DNA from 3 places in the Pseudomonas sp. MWU12-2319 genome. Region 3 is predicted to be linked to each of the others. Evidence: predicted binding sites of a transcription regulator. Region 3 holds the regulator's gene; each other region holds the start of a gene.

Region 1 (7,035 bases), on a different contig from region 3:
TGGTCGGAGGTGGTCAGCATGCCTTTGATGATCTGTTCTTCGTTGACGTCCAGCCAGTAGGCCTGGCGCAACAAGGTGGCGAGTGCGGCGGCACCACAACTGAAGTCGGTCTTCTGCTCGACCAGGTCGGAAAAACGCCGTTCGCGAATGCTTTGTACGTGCTTGTAGAACACCACTGCACCCGGCAGGCCGGGCACGGCCATGGTCGCGGCCTGAATAGGGATGGAGAGAAAAAGCGCGAGGGCAAGGGCGATAGTACGCATGGTCATACGCCTCTCAGAGCTGAAAAAAGAGCCCCGTTTCCGGGGCTCTCAGTACTGTTGCCACTACATGCAGGCGCGGCAGCCTGCTGCGATGGACAGGGTGTTGCCTTGTTGGTTGCCGACACCGGCCGCCACGTTGGCACCCACATTGCCCGAGGCATTGTTGAGCGAGTTGTTGATGCTGGCGTTGTTGACCACTGGCATGGTCCAGCCGTTAGGTGTCATCACTTGATAAGTGGCGACGCCATTCAGGTCGATAGTCCCCATCTCGGTACCTTTGATGGTTTCTTTCCCTTTGCCGTTGTCACCGCCACCCCAGCCGTCATTGCCATAACCGCCTTTGCCGCTGCTTTCGGTGCCTGAGAAGGTCCCTTTGTAGCTGCCATCAATATCGATAGTGGCTTTGAGGGTGGTGACTTTGTAGGCTTGAACCGCGGCGTTGGCCACTTGCAGGCCGTTGGAGTTCTGGGTAGCCGCGCCGGTTGCCGACGCGACACGACCGCCGGATACGGCGATGGCCAGGTCGTTTTTCTGTTGGTTGAAGTTGCCGGCGGCGACGTTGACACCCATGTTGCCGGAGCCGTTGTTACCAGAGTTGTTCAATGACCCATTGTTCTGGGTGGATTGGTTCAGGACCGTGTTGTTGTGGTTGGTTTGGGTCAAGGTGGTGCTGGAAACGGCGCTGCCGAAGATAAAGCTTTCGTCGGCGGTGGCCAGCGCGGCTTCGTTGAGCTGCTGGTTGCCATCGCCGGCCGCGGCGTTGGCGCCCATGTTGCCGCTGGCACTGTTCAACGAGCCGTTGATGCTGCCGTTGTTCTGGGTGCCTTGGTTGACGACGGAGTTGCCGTGGCTGTCCTGGGTGTCATTCACCGAGGCGGTGGCGCCTGCGGTGATTTGCAGCAGGGTTGCCAGGTCCGGGCCTTTGTCATGGTCATGATGACGACGACCGTGTCCTTCATCACCGCCTGCCTGAGCGGCCATTGCCATGATGGCGGCCAGAGCGAAGACCAGTGGTTTGAGAGCCATTGTAGGTTTCATGGTGTGTATCTCCGTGCTTATTAGTTGAGTTAAGTGTTGGTACTTTCTAATGGGCACTGCACGGGTCAATCAGCGACCCGGATACTGAGGGTGTTGGCCATACGGTTGCCCACCCCCGCGCTCTGGCTCACCTGAATCACGCCCCGGCTGCCGGTGAAGGCCTGGTCGCTGGTAACGACCTGGCGACTGCCGGAGGGTGTGGATGAGTCCGAGTTCGGTGACAGCGCCACGTTCTGTTGGGACAGGACGCTGTCGTCGATGCTTTGCGGCGCGGCACTGATGCTGATCCGCACGGCATTGATCATCTGGTTGTTGGCACCGGCGGATTGGTTGACCCCAACCATGCCGTTGCCGTTACTGAAAGAGTTGCCCTGGATGGCCGCCTTGGCGTCGATTGCCGTACTGGCCCCGCTGGTGATTTTCTGGTTCAGCGAGGTCGTGGCACTGGCGTTGGTGCCGACCGCGATGGCGCGGCTGTTGAGCTGTTGCTGCTGGTCGCCGGCGGCCTGGTTGACCATCACGTTGCCGTTGTATTGCTGGCTACTGTTGTTGATCGTGGCGCTGTCGATAACCGGGCTACCGGAGTCGGCCAGTACGCCGGCGCTACTGAACAGGGCGAGAAGAAACAGTGAATGGCGCATGTCATTGCCCCTTGCCGATGGCGCCGAGGGCGTTCATACCCGCCGACAGCCCATGGTTGATCGTGTTGGCGATGCTGGCGCCATTGCCGCCGCCGTGTCCGGCGGTCATCCCTGGCAAGCCATTGGGGTTGTTCAGGCCCGGCATGCTGGCGGTATGGTTGTCGATCAGTTGGCTGATGGAGCCGCCGGTGCTGATGCCGGCGATATCGCCATCGCTCAGTTCCTTGCCGGTGGCCGAGGTGATCACGGCGGAAGGGTTGGCGTTGACCGTGGTGGGGTTGGGATCAGGTTGTAGGGCCGGGCGGCCATAACTCTGTGGTTGCACGGTACGATCAAGGACAATCACTCCGTTGCCACCGGCCTGGGCCGTGAGGCAGAGCATCGAACTGATCGCGCAACTGATCAGCACGGTGCGGGTAAAGCCGGTAGTGAAAGTCCCCATGACGGCATTCCTTCTTCAGTACGCTGGCCCTAGCCTGGCGTTTGAGAGGGAAAGAGCAGAAGCTGTGCCGCTTTTTGTTTTTCCTTTTAAAACAATGGGTTGTTTTGGAAGGCAAATGAATCGCGTGAAAGCTGTTTCACGGATGAGACAGTATCGAGGGGGGCAGACGGGGAGATTTCGGCGCAACGCGGTAATACGGGCCTTTCAGGGGAGGTGTATCAGCGGCTTAACACTTGGGGCAGTGCCGTGCCTGAACCGTTGATTTTGAGGCTTCGTCTGTGTACCGGGTGTTTCAGAAATGGACACTGGGCTGAAAAATGGCCATGTTTGCCCTTGAAAACACAACGATACCTGTAGGAGCCTGGCTTACCAGCGATGAGGCCCTCAAGTCTTGCATCGCACTTACGGACGCCTTCGCTGGCAAGCCAGGCTCCTACAGGATTTGTGGTGTTTTCAGGGTTCAGATTCTCCTTCAAGCAGCCGGGCGACGGCCGCGAAGGCCTGCTCGCGACGCGCCTGCCAATCGCCATCAATCACTGTGACTGTTTGTCCATGCCGCGTCAGCCAATCCAGGCTGGCGGCGAAAAAGGCCTGGCGTTCACCCAGCTCCGGTTGGCAGCGCTGGCCATCGTCGGTCCAGCCCACGCCTTCGGGGCGCAACAACAGGTGCAGGTCATAGTGGCGCGCCTGCAGGGCCTGTTCGATCCACGCCGGGCATTCGCCGAACAGGGTCCGGCTCCAGAGCAGATTGCTCAGCAAGTGGGTGTCGAGAATCAGCAGCTTGGGGGCCTGCGCGCGAGCCGCATCCTCCCAATCAAGCTGCCCGCGGGCGATGGCCGGGATATCCTCCAGGCAAGTATCACGCAGGTTGCACTCGATGAAATAACGCACATATTCGCCCACCACCAGCCCACCGAAATGGGCTTGCAGTTCGGCGGACAGCCAGCTTTTACCACTGGATTCAGGCCCCGCCAGGACAATGACCTTCATGGGCGCGGGCATGGGAATTCCTTGGGCTCGAAAAAAGGAGGGCGATTGTACCCTCCCGCCCTCAGACCTTGAACTGCTTGAGCAAGGTATTGAGTTGCTGGCTCAGGTTCTTGAGCTTTTCACTGTCGACACTCGATTGCTCGGCCGCCAGGGCCGTGCTGTGGGACAGGCCCGCCGCGTCGGTGACGTTCTGGTTGATTTCCTCCACCACATGGGACTGCTCGAGGGTGGCGCTGGCAATCGAGGCATTGAGCCCATTGAGGTTACGCAGGGCCTGGCCGATGGCGTTCAGGCTCTCGCCAGCCAGGCCGGCTTGCTCGATGGTCAGTTGCGAGGCACGGCTGCTGTCGCCGATGACTTTCACCGCGGCTTCGGAATGACCTTGCAGACGCTCGATCATCGACTGGATCTCCGCCGTGGACTTCTGGGTGCGCTGGGCCAGCAGGCGCACCTCATCGGCGACCACGGCAAAGCCGCGACCCTGTTCACCGGCCCGGGCGGCTTCGATGGCGGCGTTCAGGGCCAGCAGATTGGTCTGTTCGGCAATCGAGCGAATCACTTCCAGGACGCTGCCGATCTGCGTGCTTTCGGCCGCCAGGGTGCGGATCACCTCCACCGCTTGGTTGATGGTGGCGGAGAGCGAATCGATCTGTTGCAGGCTGTTGTCGATATTCAGTTGGCCCTGGCGCGCCTGGGCTTCGGCATCACGCATCTCGCTGGCGGCCTGCTCGGCATTCTTGGCCACGTCCTGCACGCCATAGGTGACTTCGTTGATCGCCGTCGCCACCATTTCCATCTGTTGCGATTGCTGCTGGCTGCGGGCCTGGGCCTGGGTGGCGTTGCTGCCCAGGTCGCTGGAGGACTGGCCGAGTGCCGTCGCCGAGTCCTGGAGCTGGCCGACCACGCTGCGCAGCTTGCTGGTAAACCCGTTGAAATGGCGGGCCAGTTGCGTCACTTCATCCTGCCCGTGGGTATCGAGGCTGTGGGTCAGGTCGCTTTCACCGCTGGCGATATTGGCCATGGCATTCACGGTTTCCTGCAGGGGGCGCACGATGCTGCGGGCAATCATCGTCACCAGCAACGCCATGATCAGCGCAATCCCCAGGCCGATCAGCGACGCTCGCCAGACCTGGCCGTAGAACTCGTCCTGCAGGTCGTCGACGTACACGCCCGAGCCGATGATCCAGCCCCAGGGTTCGAAGAGCTGGACATAGGAGGTTTTCTGTACCGGGGCGCTGGCCCCCGGTTTCGGCCAGCGATAGTTGATCATCCCCGCGCCCTTGGCCTTGGTCAGGGTGACCATCTCGTTGAACAGGGCGTAGCCGTCCGGGTCCTTGATCCCTGACAGGTCCTGGCCTTCAAGCTTGGGGTTGGCCGGGTGCATGATCATCACCGGGCGCTGGTCGTTGATCCAGAAATAGTCGGTCTGGTTGTAGCGCAGGCCGCGGATCACGTTCATGGCCTGCTTCTGTGCGGCTTCGCGGCTGAGGGTGCCGGCGGTTTCCAGGTCGTGGTAGTAGTTGAGGACGCCACTGGCGACCTGGACCACGTGCTGGGTCTTCTGCGCCTTGCCCTGGTACAGGTCGTCATGGATCTGCTGGAGCATCAACAGGCCCAGGGTCAGCAGCATCGCCATGGCGACGATGAGGATGAGCCACAACCGCCGACTGATCGACACATTTCGCAAACTATTCATGAGGACACCGCTCCTTGTTTCTTCTTGTGGTGATCATCGCCAATCTGCATCCAAACAGGTTTTATCGCTCCTGCCCAGCAGGCTTTTGGCTACTTTCCTGGCAGCCACAAACAGACGTGTCTGATAGGATCTCGGCCCGAAACTGACAAACCTGAGTTGATGTTTGATTTTTCAGGCATTTTTTACGCTTTGACGACAAGCGGTGCGGCACGCTGTGTACCTGTTGTCATGGGCAGATGATCGAACGTCGAATTTTTCAAGTGCCGCGCGGGGTGTGCGGCAGCATGGGGGAATAATGGATCTGTGGACCGCCGTACAGGCAGTGATTCTGGGTATTGTCGAGGGTTTGACGGAGTTCTTGCCGATCTCCAGCACCGGGCACCAGATTATCGTCGCGGACCTGCTGAATTTCGGTGGGGAACGGGCGATTGCCTTCAATATCATCATCCAGCTCGGGGCGATCCTGGCGGTTGTCTGGGAGTTTCGTCACAAGGTGTTCTCGGTGGTCCGGGACCTGCCGACGCAGCGCAATGCCCAGCGCTTTACCCTCAACCTGCTGGTGGCGTTCCTGCCGGCGGTGGTGCTGGGGGTGTTGTTCAAGGAGGTTATCGCCACCTATCTGTTCAACCCGATCACCGTCGCCGCCGCGCTGGTGGTGGGCGGCTTGATCATCCTCTGGGCCGAGCGCCGCCAGCACGTGGTGCATGCCGAGACGGTGGATGAGATCACCTGGAAAGATGCCCTGAAGGTCGGCTTCGCCCAATGCCTGGCGATGATCCCCGGCACCTCGCGTTCCGGCGCGACGATTATCGGCGGCTTGCTGTTCGGGCTGTCGCGCAAGACCGCCACCGAGTTTTCGTTCTTCCTGGCGATGCCGACCATGGTCGCCGCGGCGGTGTATTCCGGCTACGGTTTCCGCCATCAGTTCCAGATGGCGGACTTGCCGGTGATTGCCCTGGGTTTCGTGACGTCCTTTGTTTTCGCGATGATCGCCGTGCGCGGTCTGCTGAAGTTCATCGCCAGCCATACCTACGTGGCGTTCGCCTGGTACCGGATTGTCTTCGGCCTGGTGATCCTGGCCACCTGGCAGTTCGGCTGGGTCGACTGGTCGAGCCACGGATGAGGGCGCCACGTAGCCAGGAACTTGGCCACCAGGCCAGCGGCCGGGTCCGGCATCTCAAGCTCAAGCTGGCGGCGCTGCTGGTGCTCTGCGTATTGCCTGGATTTGGCGCGCTGAAGATGTGGCTTGGTGGTGGCTCCCCGGCGCCGCTGTGGGCTTACGGACTGGTCAGCTTGCTGGCGTTTTTTCTCTACTGGAGCGACAAGCGCAAGGCCCGTGACGAAACCTGGCGTACACCGGAGAAGGTCCTCCACGCCATCGAGCTGCTGGGCGGCTGGCCGGGGGCGCTGATCGCCCAGCAGGTGTTTCGGCACAAAACCCGCAAAGTCTCGTTTCAGCTGGTGTTCTGGTTGATCGTGCTATTGCACCAGGTGTTCTGGATCGACTACCTGTTCCTCAGCGCCAGCCTGGTGCACCTGTCGTTTCTATAACAGCAGGCCGACCTGGACGCGCTTGGGCAGTTTTGCCACCACCAGTTGATGGGAGCGCTGGATCAACCCTTGCAGTTCGTCACGGCCCAGCGGGTAGGGTGTGTCCATGATGATCCAGTGGGCCCTGGCCAGATACGGCGCGGGCCCGATTCCCGGACGGTCGACATGACCGAGGAACAGCTCCTTGTCGACCTTGAAGGCCAGGGAGTCGCCGCGCAGCCCTTGCACGGCGAACATCTTGTTGCCGGCAATGGAAAATACCCGCACGCCGCCCCATTTGTAGTCTTCCCGCGCCCCGGGCAGTGTCAGGCAGAACTGCGCGATGTCTTCCCGGCTCAGGCTTGATCCTTTCACAGTGTTCTATCTCCGCAACCTTTGAAAACTTCGGCCAGATGATCGATCCAAGCCCGCACC
Region 2 (7,035 bases), on a different contig from region 3:
ACATGGACACTACCTTATGTTGAGTCAGGACGACAGGGGTACAGTGACGCAATAGTAGTCAGAGTATTTGAGCAAGTAAACATTTAATAGGTGGTTTATTGCATTTAATTTGAAACTTAGGTGTGTCCTTGTCGCCGACTTAGATGTTTTTGCTGCGCGAGCCAAGAGCCGTCTTGTTGTGACGATGTTTGAATTATCGGCGCGCTGCGTCGCGTCACTCGGAGAAAGCCCACTACAAGCGAGGGGAGAAACGGGTGCCGGGACAGGAGTGGGCCGGCGGTGCAACGAATACTGCAGTTTTTTCCCGTACTGGCTAGAATGGCGACCTTTGCGAAGTTCTGGAGTTCTCCCCCCATGCGCACTTTCCGGCTGGTGATTGCCTGCCCCGACCGCGTTGGCATCGTTGCCAAAGTCAGTAACTTTTTAGCGTCTTACAACGGTTGGATCACCGAAGCGAGTCACCACTCCGACAACCTCAGTGGCTGGTTCTTCATGCGCCACGAGATTCGTGCTGACAGCCTGCCGTTTGGTCTGGAGGCCTTTCGTGAGGCATTTGCCCCGATCGCCGAAGAATTTTCCATGACCTGGCGCATCACCGACACCGAGCAGAAGAAGCGCGTGGTGTTGATGGCCAGCCGTGAGTCCCATTGCCTGGCGGACCTGTTGCACCGTTGGCACAGTGACGAACTGGATTGCCAGATCGCCTGCGTGATTTCCAACCACGATGACCTGCGCAGCATGGTTGAGTGGCACGGTATTCCCTACTACCACGTGCCGGTGAACCCGCAGGACAAAGAGCCGGCGTTTGCCGAAGTCTCACGCCTGGTCAAACATCACGAAGCCGATGTGGTGGTACTGGCGCGCTACATGCAGATCCTGCCGCCGGCACTGTGCCGCGAGTATGCGCATAAGGTCATCAATATCCATCACAGCTTCCTGCCATCGTTCGTCGGTGCCAAGCCTTATCATCAGGCGTCCCTGCGTGGCGTGAAGTTGATTGGGGCAACTTGCCACTATGTAACCGAAGAGCTGGATGCGGGGCCGATCATCGAACAGGATGTGGTCCGTGTCAGCCACAGTGATAGCATCGAAGACATGGTGCGTTTCGGTCGCGATGTCGAGAAGATGGTGCTGGCCCGTGGCCTGCGTTATCACCTGGAAGATCGTGTGCTGGTGCATGGCAACAAGACCGTGGTGTTCTGACAGCCCGTTGACGGGCCTGGAGTTGTGGCGATGAGCGATCCACTCGACAAGGCAACCTCCAAGGCGCCGCCGACCGTGGGTGAGGGCTGTCTGAGCCGTTACGACACCGACGCAATGACTCCTGAAGACGGCACCGAGTTTCCCGGTGCCGCCGAACTCTGGCAGCAGTTGCAGGAAGAGTCCGAAGCAGACAAGCCCGCAGACTCTTCTGCGTCGCTTAAATCCTGAAACTGCCCACCAGCTGCTTCAATCGCGCAGCCTGCTGTTCCAGGTCGGTACAGGCCCGCAGGGTTGACTGCAGGTTCTCCACACCTTGCTGATTGAGGGTGTTGATCTCGGTGATGTCCACGTTGATCGACTCGACCACCGAGGTTTGCTCTTCGGTGGCCGTGGCGACGGATTGGTTCATGCCGTCTATCTCGCTGATCCGCTGGGTCACGCTGCTCAGGCGTTCGCCGGCCAGGTTGGCGATTTCCACACTTTCCAGGCTGTGGCGCTGGCTATGGCCCATGGTGCCGACCGATTCTCGGGCGCCAACCTGCAATTCTTCGATCATGGTCTGGATCTGCTGCGCCGATTCCTGGGTGCGATGAGCCAGGTTGCGCACCTCGTCCGCGACCACCGCAAAGCCGCGTCCGGCCTCACCGGCCCGGGCCGCCTCGATGGCGGCGTTGAGGGCCAGCAGGTTGGTTTGCTGGGAAATACTGGTGATCACTTCGAGAATCTGCCCGATATTCACCGTCTTGCTGTTCAGCGACTCGATGTTGGTGCTTGATGTGGCAAGCATTTCCGACAACTGGTGCATGGCCTTGATGCTGCGCTCCACCACCTGCTGACCGTCCGTGGCCAGGCCACGGGCGTCGCTGGCCTGATTCGAGGCCTGGGCGGCATTGCGGGCAATTTCCTGGGCGGCGGCACCCAGCTGGTTGATGGCCGCGGCGACGCTGTTGGTGCGACTGGCCTGTTCATCGGAGTTGAGCATCGACGAGTTCGAGGCGCTGACCACCCGCAGGGCCACTTCGTTGACCTGTTGGGTTGCCGAGGAGACTTCGCTGATCGAGGTGTGGATGCGTTCGACGAAACGGTTGAAGGCGCTACCGAGGATCCCGAACTCGTCCTGGGACTCGATCGTCAGGCGCCGGGTCAGGTCGCCTTCGCCGTCGGCGATATCCTGCATGGCACGGGTCATCACGTGCAGCGGTTGCATCAGCGCACGGATCAACAGGCCGAGCAGGGCGATGATGATCAGTACGGCGATGGTGGTGGCGATCACGGCCGAGCTGCGGAAATTGCTCAGCATCGCAAAGGCCTTGTCCTTGTCCACGGACACGCCGACATACCAGCTTACCGAAGATAAACCCTTGATCGGGGCGAAGGCGACGATGCGCGTCTTGCCGTTGGCCACGGTTTCGCTGATCTCGTTGCCGATGCGCGGGGTGTCCTGGGGATAGGCGTCGCTGAGGCTTTTCATCACCAGGGCCTTGTCCGGGTGCACCAGGATCTTGCCATCGGCGCTGACCAGGAAGGCGTAGCCGTTACCGTCGAAACTCAAGGCGTTGAGGCTGTCGGCAATGGCTTGCAGGCTCAGGTCGCCGCCCACCACGCCGATGCTCTGGCCGGCCTTGCGCACGGTGTTGACGATGGAAATCACCAACTGCCCGGACGCCAGGTCGATATAGGGTTCGGTCAGGGCCGAGCCGCTGCTGTTCTCGGCACTCTTGTACCAGGGGCGGGCGCGGGGGTCGTAGCCGTCGGGCATCTTGCTGTCCGGACGGATCATGAAGCTGCCGTCCTTGTTGCCCAGGTAGGCGCCCATGAAGGTCGAGGTGATGGCCTTCTGTTCCAGCAGGTTGGAGACGTTGGCCGGGTCGGCATTGAGGGCGACCGACTGGGACAGGTTTTCGATCAGCAGGCTGCGGCCGGTCAGCCAGGTCTGGATATTGTTGGCGGTGACGCCCCCCATCTCATGTAGATAACTGTTGAGGTCATCGCGGATTGCATTGCGTTGCAGGTAATCGTTGTACAGCGTGAAGAGCGCAAAGGCCGCGAGTACGATCAGCGACGCGGCCAGCAGGATCTTGTGACTGAATTTGAGGTTTTTGTTCATGGCGTTCAAGGTCCGCTGAAGTTTTGGGTGTCCAGGTAGGCGATGGCCGGTGGTGCGCGCTGGGCAGCGTTGAACCTAAGCTGTTCCTCTGCTCCTTGGGGGCTCTTCTTGGGGGAAAGCCGGATTGTTGTTTTGATTGTTTTCTGGGTTGTCCTCTTGCTATCGACTGAGTCGGCGCAAAGATTAACCAGGGCAACTGCGTCCCGCCGGACGGATAGCCCTGGCGGGTTTCTCGGGATGGAGCGCGCTGAAGCCCTCCAGGAACAGGCGATCAGGTCGTCGGGGAGGCGGCGAGGCCGCCGGTTCAGGTCTTGGGCTTGGCGTGGCTGGCCAGGCGCTCCAGGGCGGCGCGCAGGTTCGGGTCGCTGATGCCGTCGGCGGTGTCCTGGATGGTTTGCGCTGCGCTCACCGACAAATCCATGGTGTGGCCCACCGCGCCCTGGGGCACGGTCGGCGGCTGCACCTTGAACAGGATGCGGGTCAGGCTCTCGAACACCTCGAACGCCTGTAATTGCCGTTGCAGGCGTTTTTGCTGGTAGCGCAGGCGGGTCGCCCAGTGCCCGTCGGTGACGATCAGCAACAGGCTGCCTTCGCGCCACGACGCCACGTGGCAGTGCTCGCGGGCGGCGGGTTGCAGTTGGCTTTCCACCAGGCGCTGCAAATGCGCAAGGCGTTGGGCATGGCCGAAAATGGCTTTCAGCGGCTTGGCTTCGCGAAGCAGGGCGGCGGGAGCCCGGGCCGTGAGGGGGCGAAATGCCATGGTTCAGACACCTGAAGAAACAGAGTCGCCATGGTAGCAGAAGCGCCCGCTCTGCCCGCGGCCATTGATGTGAATCGTCTTTGGCCCTAAAGTCCGCGGTTAACGTCTGCACTCGATGGCTTGAAGTTCGGGAAAAAGACCTTATTTTAGAGTGGCCCCGTCACAGCGCTGTGCCAGCATCGTGGATTAACGCCACTTTCCTCACCATCGTTTCCGGGTAGAATACTCGTTCGCATGCGGCCATGAGGGCTGCTCGGGCGACTCACGGGGCCGCCCTCCATCCCTATGTGTGGAAGAACCTGCCGATATGTTTGCGCCTTTGTTAAAGAAACTTTTTGGAAGCAAGAACGAGCGTGAAGTCAAACGCATGCTCAAGACGGTACAGATCGTCAATGCCTTCGAAGAGCAAATGGTGGCCCTTTCGGACGAGCAGTTGCGTGCCAAGACCGGAGAGTTCAAGGCCCGCATAGCCCAAGGTGAGACCCTCGACACACTCCTGCCCGAAGCCTTTGCGGTCGCCCGCGAAGCCGGCAAGCGGGTCATGGGCATGCGCCACTTCGACGTGCAGTTGATCGGCGGCATGACCTTGCACGAAGGCATGATCGCGGAAATGCGCACCGGCGAGGGTAAAACCCTGGTGGCGACCCTGGGCGTTTACCTCAACGCGCTGTCCGGCAAAGGTGTGCACGTGGTCACGGTGAACGACTACCTGGCCCGCCGCGACGCCAACTGGATGCGCCCGCTTTATGAATTCCTCGGCCTGACGGTCGGCGTGGTCACGCCGTTCCAGCCGCCGGAAGAGAAGCGTGCCGCCTATGCCGCCGACATCACCTATGGCACCAACAACGAATTCGGTTTCGACTACCTGCGCGACAACATGGCGTTCAGCATGGAAGAGAAGTTCCAGCGCGAGCTGAACTTTGCCGTGATCGACGAAGTCGACTCCATCCTGATCGACGAAGCCCGCACCCCGCTGATCATCTCCGGCCAGGCCGAAGACAGCTCGCGGTTGTACACCGAGATCAACAAGCTGATCCCGCGCCTCCAGCTGCACGTCGAGGAAGTGGAAGGCGTGGTGACCAAGGAAGGCCACTTCACCGTCGACGAGAAGACCCGTCAGGTCGAGCTCAACGAAGCCGGTCACCAGTTCATCGAAGAGATGCTGACCCAGGTCGGCCTGCTGGCCGAGGGCGAGAGCCTCTATTCGGCGCACAACCTGGGCCTGTTGACCCACGTGTATGCCGGCCTGCGTGCCCACAAGCTGTTCAACCGCAACGTCGAATACATCGTCCAGGAAGGCCAGGTTGTCCTGGTGGACGAACACACCGGCCGGACCATGCCCGGCCGTCGCCTGTCCGAGGGCCTGCACCAGGCCATCGAGGCCAAGGAAAACCTGAATATCCAGGCTGAAAGCCAGACCTTGGCCTCGACCACCTTCCAGAACTACTTCCGCCTGTACACCAAGCTGTCCGGCATGACCGGTACCGCGGACACCGAAGCATTCGAGTTCCACCAGATCTACGGCCTGCAAGTGACGGTCATCCCGCCGAACAAGCCATTGGCGCGCAAGGACTACAACGACCTGGTGTTCCTCACTGCCGAAGAGAAGTACGCGGCGATCATCACCGACATCAAGGAGTCCCTGGCCCAGGGCCGTCCGGTGCTGGTGGGTACGGCGACCATCGAGACCTCCGAGCACATGTCCAGCCTGCTCAATAAGGAGAACATCGAGCACAAGGTCCTGAACGCCAAGTTCCACGAGAAGGAAGCGGAAATCATCGCCCAGGCCGGTCGCCCTGGCGCCCTGACCATCGCCACCAACATGGCCGGTCGCGGTACCGACATCCTGTTGGGCGGTAACTGGGAAGTCGAAGTGGCGGCCCTGGAAAACCCGACGCCTGAGCAGATCGCCCAGATCAAGGCCGACTGGCAGAAACGCCACCAGCAGGTGCTCGAGTCGGGCGGCTTGCAGGTGATCGCTTCCGAGCGTCACGAATCCCGTCGTATCGACAACCAGCTGCGCGGTCGCGCCGGTCGTCAGGGCGACGCCGGTTCCAGCCGTTTCTACCTGTCCCTGGAAGACAGCCTGATGCGTATCTTCGCCTCGGACCGGGTGAAGAACTTCATGAAGGCCCTGGGCATGCAGCCAGGCGAGGCGATCGAGCACCGCATGGTGACCAACGCCATCGAAAAGGCCCAGCGCAAGGTCGAAGGCCGCAACTTCGACATTCGCAAGCAACTGCTCGAGTTCGACGACGTCAACAACGAACAGCGTAAAGTGATCTATCACATGCGTAACACGTTGCTGGCCGCCGACAATATCGGTGAAACCATCGCCGACTTCCGTCAGGACGTGCTCAACGCCACTGTCAGCGCCCATATTCCTCCACAGTCGCTGCCAGAACAGTGGGACGTGGCGGGTCTGGAAGCGGCCCTGCAGAACGATTTCGGCGTGCAACTGCCAATCCAGCAGTGGCTCGACGAAGACGATCACCTGTACGAAGAGACCCTGCGCGAGAAGCTGCTCAGCGAGCTGCTGCTGGCGTACAACGAAAAAGAAGAGCAGGCCAGTGCCGAAGCGCTGCGCACCTTCGAGAAGCAGATCGTGCTGCGTGTGCTCGACGACCTTTGGAAAGACCACCTGTCGACCATGGATCACCTGCGCCACGGCATCCACCTGCGTGGTTATGCGCAGAAGAACCCGAAGCAGGAATACAAGCGCGAGTCGTTCACCCTGTTCTCCGAGCTGCTGGACTCGATCAAGCGCGATTCGATTCGTGTCCTCTCCCACGTCCAGGTGCGTCGCGAAGATCCGATCGAAGAAGAAGCGCGCCTGCGTCAGGAAGCCGAAGCCCTGGCCCAGCGCATGCAGTTCGAGCACGCTGAAGCCCCAGGCCTGGACGCGCCGGAAATCCTCGGTGAAGAAGTCGATGTCGCCCTGGCCACCGCGCCGGTGCGCAACGAG
Region 3 (7,035 bases):
TCCATGCCCACGCCACGCCCTGACACGTCGGAAATCTCGGTCTTGGTCGAGAAGCCCGGGGCGAAGATCAGGTTGAAGCAGTCGGTCTCGCTCAGGCGATCGGCCGCATCCTTGTCCATCAGGCCCTTCTTCACCGCGATACTGCGCAGCACGTCGGCGTCCATGCCCTTGCCGTCATCGGAGATCGACAGCAGGATGTGGTCACCTTCCTGCTCGGCGGAGAGGATGACCCGACCGCTGCGGGACTTGCCCATGGCTTCGCGGTCGGCCGGTTCTTCGATACCGTGGTCGACCGAGTTGCGCACCAAGTGGACCAGCGGGTCGGCCAGGGCCTCCACCAGGTTCTTGTCGAGGTCGGTCTCTTCGCCCACCAGTTCCAGGTTGATCTCTTTCTTCAACTGCCGGGCCAGGTCGCGAACCAGGCGCGGGAAGCGGCCGAAGACTTTCTTGATCGGCTGCATACGGGTTTTCATCACCGCGGTCTGCAGGTCGGCGGTCACCACGTCGAGGTTGGACACGGCCTTGGACATGGCTTCATCGCCGCTGTTCAAGCCCAGGCGCACCAGGCGGTTACGCACCAGCACCAGTTCGCCGACCATGTTCATGATCTCGTCCAGGCGCGCGGTATCGACCCGCACGGTGGTTTCCGCTTCGCTGGCGGCCGGCTTGTCGCCGGCCGCAGCGGCAGGCGCCGGGGCACGGGCCGGAGCCGGCGCGGCGGCGGCAGGTGCCGGTGCGGCCTTGGCCGGTGCTGGCGTCGCTGCGACCGGCGCTGGCGCCTTGGCAACCGGTGCAGGTGCGGCGGCAGCCGGTTTGGTCGCGGCCGGCGTGGCCACCGCCGTGGTCGCGGCCACTTCGGTGAACTTGCCCTTGCCATGCAGCTCGTCGAGCAGCGATTCGAATTCCTGGTCGGTGATCAGGTCGCCGCTTGCAGCGCCGGTTTTCTCGGCCGCCTGAGCCGCAGCCGGAGTGGTATCGAGCGCCTCGACCTTGAACGAACCCTTGCCATGCAACTGGTCGAGCAAGGCTTCGAATTCGTCGTCGGTGATATCGCTACTTTTTTCAGCCCCACCGCTGGCCGCCGCCGGTGCTGCCGGCGGAGTGGGCGCCGCCACGGCATCCGGCGCGAACTGGCCCTTGCCGTGCAACTGATCGAGCAGGGACTCGAACTCGGCGTCGGTGATTTCATCGCCACCGGCCTCGCCTTGTACCGCAGCCACCGCTTTGGGCGCCTCGGCTTCGGCCTTGACGCTGTTCAGGGAGTCGAGCAGCATTTCGAATTCGTTATCGGTGATGTCGCCGGATTCGCTTTCAGCGACCGGTTCCGGCTCCGCCACTTCGGCCACTGGCGCGGCCACTTCCTCGGCACCCGCCGGTTCCGCCAGGCGCGCCAAGGCCGCCAGCAGCTCCGGGGTGGCCGCAGTGATCGGGCCACGTTCACGGACTTCGCTGAACATGCCGTTCACCGCATCCAGCGCTTCCAGGACCACGTCCATCAGCTCCGAGTCGACGCGTCGCTCCCCCTTGCGCAGGATGTCGAACACGTTCTCGGCGATGTGACAGCACTCCACCAGCTCGTTGAGCTGGAGGAAGCCGGCGCCCCCTTTTACAGTGTGAAAACCGCGAAAGATTGCATTGAGCAGATCCGCATCATCTGGCCGGCTTTCCAGCTCGACCAGTTGTTCGGACAGTTGCTCCAGAATCTCGCCGGCCTCAACCAGAAAATCCTGAAGGATCTCTTCATCGGCGCCGAAGCTCATGTGTTTGGGTGCTCCTAGAATCCAAGACTGGAAAGCAAATCGTCGACATCGTCCTGACCGGACATAACGTCTTCACGTTTATCGGCATGAATCTGCGGACCTTCACCCTGGGCCATCTGTTTTTGTGGGTCTTTTTCGGCAAGAAGCGCATCGCGGTCATGTTCGATACCGGCAAAGCGGTCGACCTGACTGGCCATCAGCACCAATTTGAGCAGATTGCTTTCCACTTCGGTGACCATCTGGGTCACGCGCTTGATCACCTGGCCGGTAAGGTCCTGGTAATCCTGGGCCAGCAGAATATCGTTCAGCTCGCTCGAAACAGCGCGGGTTTCCTGCTCGCTGCGGGACAGGAACGTCTCGACCCGCCGCGCCAGCTCGCGAAACTCCTGGGCACCGACTTCGCGCCGCATGAAACGGCCCCAGTCGGCGCCCAGGGCCTTGGCCTCGACGTTCAGGCCAGTGATCCTCGGGGTCGCACTCTCCACCAGGTCCATGGTGCGATTGGCCGCCGCTTCGGTCAGCCTGACCACATAGGACAGGCGCTCGGTGGCGTCGGTGATCTGCGACACTTCCTCGGCCTGCGGCATATGCGGGTCGATCTGGAAGTTGACAATGGCGCTGTGCAATTCGCGGGTGAGCTTGCCGACTTCCAGGTACAGGCCACGGTCACGGGTCTGATTCAGCTCATGGATCATTTGCACCGCGTCGCCAAACCGGCCTTTTTCAAGGCTGTCGACCAGCTCGCGGGCATGTTTTTTCAGGGTTAGTTCAAAATCACCCAGTGAAGATTCGTTGTGCTCCATAGCGCCCCCGTGGTGGACTTCATCAACCGATGCGTTCGAAGATCTTCTCGATCTTCTCTTTCAACGCCTGGGCCGTGAATGGTTTGACCACATAGCCGTTTACACCGGCCTGGGCAGCTTCGATGATCTGCTCGCGCTTGGCTTCAGCGGTCACCATCAGCACCGGCAGGTGCTTGAGCTTTTCATCGGCGCGCACGTGGCGCAGCAGATCGATACCGGTCATGCCGGGCATGTTCCAGTCGGTGACCAGAAAGTCGATGCTACCGCTGTTGAGGACGGGAATCGCGGTAGTACCGTCGTCCGCCTCAACCGTGTTGGTGAACCCGAGGTCACGCAACAGGTTCTTGATGATCCGCCGCATCGTTGAAAAATCATCAACGATGAGGATTTTCATGTTCTTGTCCAATTCGACCTCCAAGCAGTCTTAAACGCGTACAGCACCTGGACGCGCTGTTCAATCAATTCGGCACAGCACTCAACGACTGCATGGAAACGCCATCCGGCCGAGTCACCCGCAAGACGTCAAACGCCTTGCCGGTCTCGTTCGCAGTGTTCCCACACTGCCCTCAGCGCGCTCGCCACTCCCCCAAACGCCCCCGCAAACGGGCCGCGCACTGGCTGTGTAACTGGCTGACTCGCGACTCGCTGACCCCCAGCACCTCACCAATTTCCTTGAGGTTCAGCTCCTCGTCGTAGTACAGCGCCAAGACCAGTCGCTCACGCTCCGGCAAATTGGCAATCGCATCCGCCAGCGCTGCCTGGAAGCGTTCATCCTCCAGGTCGCGCGACGGCTCGAGATGAGTACTTGCGCCGTCCTCGTGCAGCCCTTCATGGTCGCCGTCCTGCAACAGGTCGTCGAAACTGAACAGGCGGCTGCCCAAGGTATCGTTCAAAATCCCGTAATAATCGTCGAGACTCAATTGGAGTTCGGCTGCAACCTCGTGATCTTTAGCGTCACGGCCGGTTTTTGCTTCAATTGCGCGAATTGCGTCACTGACCATACGGGTATTGCGGTGTACCGAACGTGGTGCCCAGTCGCCCTTGCGCACTTCATCGAGCATCGCGCCGCGGATACGAATGCCGGCATAGGTCTCGAAACTGGCCCCCTTGCTCGCGTCGTACTTGGTCGAGACTTCCAGTAGCCCGATCATCCCGGCCTGGATCAGATCCTCGACCTGGACACTGGCCGGCAACCGCGCCAGCAGGTGATAGGCGATACGTTTGACCAACGGTGCGTAACGTTCAATCAATTCATATTGGCTGTCACGCGACGACTTGGAATACATGCGATAGCCACTGGCAGTCATAGCACCGGTCCCGCACTCGTTTGATGCACCAGACGCTCGACGAAAAACTCCAGGTGCCCCCGTGGATTGGCGGGAAGCGGCCAGGTGTCGACCTTCTGAGCGATAGCCTTGAACGCCAAGGCACATTTCGAACGAGGGAATGCCTCATAGACCGCACGCTGCTTTTGCACGGCCTTGCGCACACACTCGTCATAGGGAACGGCGCCGACGTATTGTAAGGCCACGTCCAGGAAACGATCCGTGACCTTGGTCAACTTGGCGAACAGGTTGCGGCCTTCCTGCGGGCTCTGGGCCATGTTGGCCAGCACGCGGAAGCGGTTCATGCCGTAGTCGCGGTTGAGCAACTTGATCAAGGCGTAGGCATCGGTGATCGATGTCGGCTCGTCGCAGACCACCAGCAGCACTTCCTGGGCCGCGCGGACGAAGCTGACCACCGACTCACCAATGCCCGCGGCGGTGTCGATCACCAGCACGTCGAGGTTGTCGCCGATATCGCTGAATGCCTGGATCAGGCCGGCATGCTGCGCCGGGCTCAGGTGCACCATGCTCTGGGTCCCCGAGGCCGCCGGCACGATACGAATCCCGCCCGGGCCTTGCAACAGCACATCGCGCAGCTCACAGCGGCCTTCGACCACGTCGGCCAGGGTACGTTTGGGTGTCAGGCCCAGCAGGACGTCGACATTCGCCAGCCCCAGATCCGCATCCAGCAGCATGACGCGCCGGCCAAGCTCAGCCAGGGCCAGGGATAAATTCACTGACACGTTGGTCTTCCCGACGCCACCTTTGCCGCCGGTCACCGCGATCACCTGTACGGGATGCATGCTGCCCATGTTCTCTTCTTACCTTGTCTTGCTTAGACGGAAGGCCACATAACTGGCTGCGCGTTCACTTGTCGGAACAATGCGTGGCAGACCATCGATGTAGGTAATTTGCAACGTCTGAATACTCATCTCAACCCACCCGTTTTGACGGGCTGTGGTAGATATCAGCGAACATATCGGCCATGGCTTCCTCGCTGGGTTCTTCCTGCATTTGCACACTGACCGCCCTGGACACCAATTGATGCCGGCGCGGCAGGTGTAGATCATCCGGAATGCGTGGCCCGTCGGTCAGGTAGGCCACTGGTAATTCGTGACTGATGGCCAGGCTCAGCACTTCGCCGAGGCTCGCCGTTTCATCAAGTTTAGTCAGGATGCAACCGGCCAGCCCGCAGCGCTTGTAGCTGTGGTAGGCGGCGGTCAGCACCTGTTTCTGGCTGGTGGTGGCCAGGACCAGATAATTCTTCGCCTTGATCCCGCGTCCGGCCAGGCTTTCCAGTTGCATGCGCAACGCCGGATCGCTGGCCTGCAGGCCGGCGGTATCGATCAGCACCACGCGCTTGCGCAGCAGCGGGTCGAGGGCCTGGGCCAGGGACTGGCCCGGGTCGACATGGGTCACCGAGACGTTGAGGATCCGCCCCAGGGTCTTGAGTTGCTCCTGGGCACCGATACGGAAGCTGTCCATGCTCACCAGCGCGATGTTCTGCGCGCCGTACTTGAGCACATAACGCGCCGCCAGCTTGGCCAGGGTGGTGGTCTTGCCCATGCCGGCCGGGCCGACCATGGCGATCACACCGCCTTCTTCCAGTGGCTCGATCTCGGGCGTGACGATCATCCGCGCCAGGTGCGCCAGCAGCATGCGCCAGGCCTGGCGCGGCTCCTCGATCCCGTTCACCAGCTCCAGCAGGTCCCGCGACAGCGGCCCGGACAGGCCGATACGCTGCAGGCGACGCCAGAGGTTGGCCTGTTGCGGCTGACGACCTTGCAACTGGTTCCAGGCCAGGGAGCCGAGCTGGACTTCCAGCAGCTCGCGCAGGCCGTTGAGCTCCGAACGCATCGAGTCGAACACTCGCTGGTCCACCGCCGGGGCGTGTGCGACAGGCGCTGGCGCCGGGCGCCGCGGCTCTTCGAAAGTCGGTTCGATCAGCGGCTCGGCGGCGGTCAGCGGCAGGCCGGCGAACAGTTGGCGATTGGTCGTGGCGTCGGTATCGCCGTCGCTGCGCAGGCTCAGCTCGGCCTGGGCGGTAACGATACGCGACTGAGTCTTGCGCAGCTCGTCTTCGAGTTCCATGTTCGGCACCCGCGGCGACAGCGCCGAGAGCTTGTAGTCCAGGGCAGCCGTCAGCTCGACACCGCCCGCAATCCGGCGGTTGCCGATAATGGCCGCGTCGGAGCCCAGCTCATCACGAACGAGCTTCATGGCCTGACGCATATCGGCGGCGAAAAAACGCTTAACTTGCATAACCCACTACCTCAGCCGTTGGGCCCTACTGTCGCAACGATGGTCACTTGCTTGTTGTCCGGAATTTCCTGGTAGGCCAAGACATGCAGACTTGGCACCGCCAGTCGTCCAAACCGCGAAAGCATCGCGCGAACCGGTCCAGCTACCAGCAGGATCACCGGCTGCCCTTGCATTTCCTGGCGCTGGGCGGCGTCGATCAACGAACGCTGGAGTTTCTCAGCCATGCTCGGCTCCAGAAGAACGCCTTCTTCCGAGCCTTGTCCGGCCTTCTGCAGACTATTGAGCAATATCTGTTCCAACCTTGGTTCCAAGGTGATCACAGGCAGCTCGGACTCAAGCCCCACAATGCTTTGGACGATTGCGCGGGATAATCCGACGCGAACCGCGGCAACCATAGCGGCAGTATCTTGACTCTTGCTGGCATTGTTGGCGATCGCTTCGGCAATGCTGCGGATATCCCGGACCGGCACGTGTTCGGCGAGCAGGGCTTGCAGCACCTTGAGCAGATGCGACAGGGAAATGATCCCCGGCACCAGCTCTTCGGCCAGCTTCGGCGAGCCCTTGGCCAGCAACTGCATGAGTTGCTGGACTTCCTCGTGGCCGATCAGTTCGCTGGAGTGCTTGTAGAGAATCTGGTTGAGGTGCGTCGCCACCACGGTACTGGCGTCGACCACGGTATACCCCAGGGACTGCGCCTGGGACCGCTGGCTGACCTCGATCCAGACCGCTTCCAGGCCGAAGGCCGGGTCTTTGGCGGTGATCCCGTTGAGGGGACCGTAGACCTGCCCCGGGTTGATCGCCAGTTCGCGATCCGGGTAGATCTCGGCTTCGGCCAGGGTCACGCCCATCAGGGTCAGGCGATAGGCGCTGGGTGCCAGGTCGAGG

What was found. Region 3 encodes FliA, which starts transcription of late flagellar genes. Its sites were predicted from a motif close to CTAAAGTTTNNNNNNNNNNNGCCGNTAA; they were not measured.
Region 1: the regulator FliA is predicted to act here: its motif matches at 5,199-5,226, upstream of M5C01_RS17585 (methyl-accepting chemotaxis protein).
Region 2: the regulator FliA is predicted to act here: its motif matches at 3,470-3,497, upstream of M5C01_RS10775 (methyl-accepting chemotaxis protein).

The regions. Positions count from the first base shown of each region.
Region 1 covers NZ_JALJES010000010.1:112,041-119,075, forward strand. The annotation lists gene M5C01_RS17560 (C39 family peptidase) at 1-263, opposite strand, end outside; gene M5C01_RS17565 (heme utilization protein) at 327-1,301, opposite strand; gene M5C01_RS17570 (adhesin) at 1,367-1,942, opposite strand; gene M5C01_RS17575 (hypothetical protein) at 1,944-2,384, opposite strand; gene M5C01_RS17580 (AAA family ATPase) at 2,838-3,374, opposite strand; gene M5C01_RS17585 (methyl-accepting chemotaxis protein) at 3,436-5,070, opposite strand; gene M5C01_RS17590 (undecaprenyl-diphosphate phosphatase) at 5,366-6,193, shown strand; gene M5C01_RS17595 (DUF1294 domain-containing protein) at 6,190-6,621, shown strand; gene M5C01_RS17600 (MmcQ/YjbR family DNA-binding protein) at 6,616-6,975, opposite strand; gene M5C01_RS17605 (LysR substrate-binding domain-containing protein) at 6,972-7,035, opposite strand, start outside.
Region 2 covers NZ_JALJES010000005.1:233,864-240,898, reverse strand. The annotation lists gene mvaT (histone-like nucleoid-structuring protein MvaT) at 1-4, opposite strand, end outside; gene purU (formyltetrahydrofolate deformylase) at 355-1,203, shown strand; gene M5C01_RS10780 (hypothetical protein) at 1,234-1,431, shown strand; gene M5C01_RS10775 (methyl-accepting chemotaxis protein) at 1,421-3,310, opposite strand; gene M5C01_RS10770 (DciA family protein) at 3,615-4,070, opposite strand; gene secA (preprotein translocase subunit SecA) at 4,378-7,035, shown strand, end outside.
Region 3 covers NZ_JALJES010000002.1:3,084-10,118, reverse strand. The annotation lists gene M5C01_RS02755 (chemotaxis protein CheA) at 1-1,760, opposite strand, end outside; gene M5C01_RS02750 (protein phosphatase CheZ) at 1,775-2,563, opposite strand; gene M5C01_RS02745 (chemotaxis response regulator CheY) at 2,586-2,957, opposite strand; gene fliA (RNA polymerase sigma factor FliA) at 3,130-3,870, opposite strand; gene fleN (flagellar synthesis regulator FleN) at 3,867-4,700, opposite strand; gene flhF (flagellar biosynthesis protein FlhF) at 4,822-6,150, opposite strand; gene flhA (flagellar biosynthesis protein FlhA) at 6,162-7,035, opposite strand, start outside.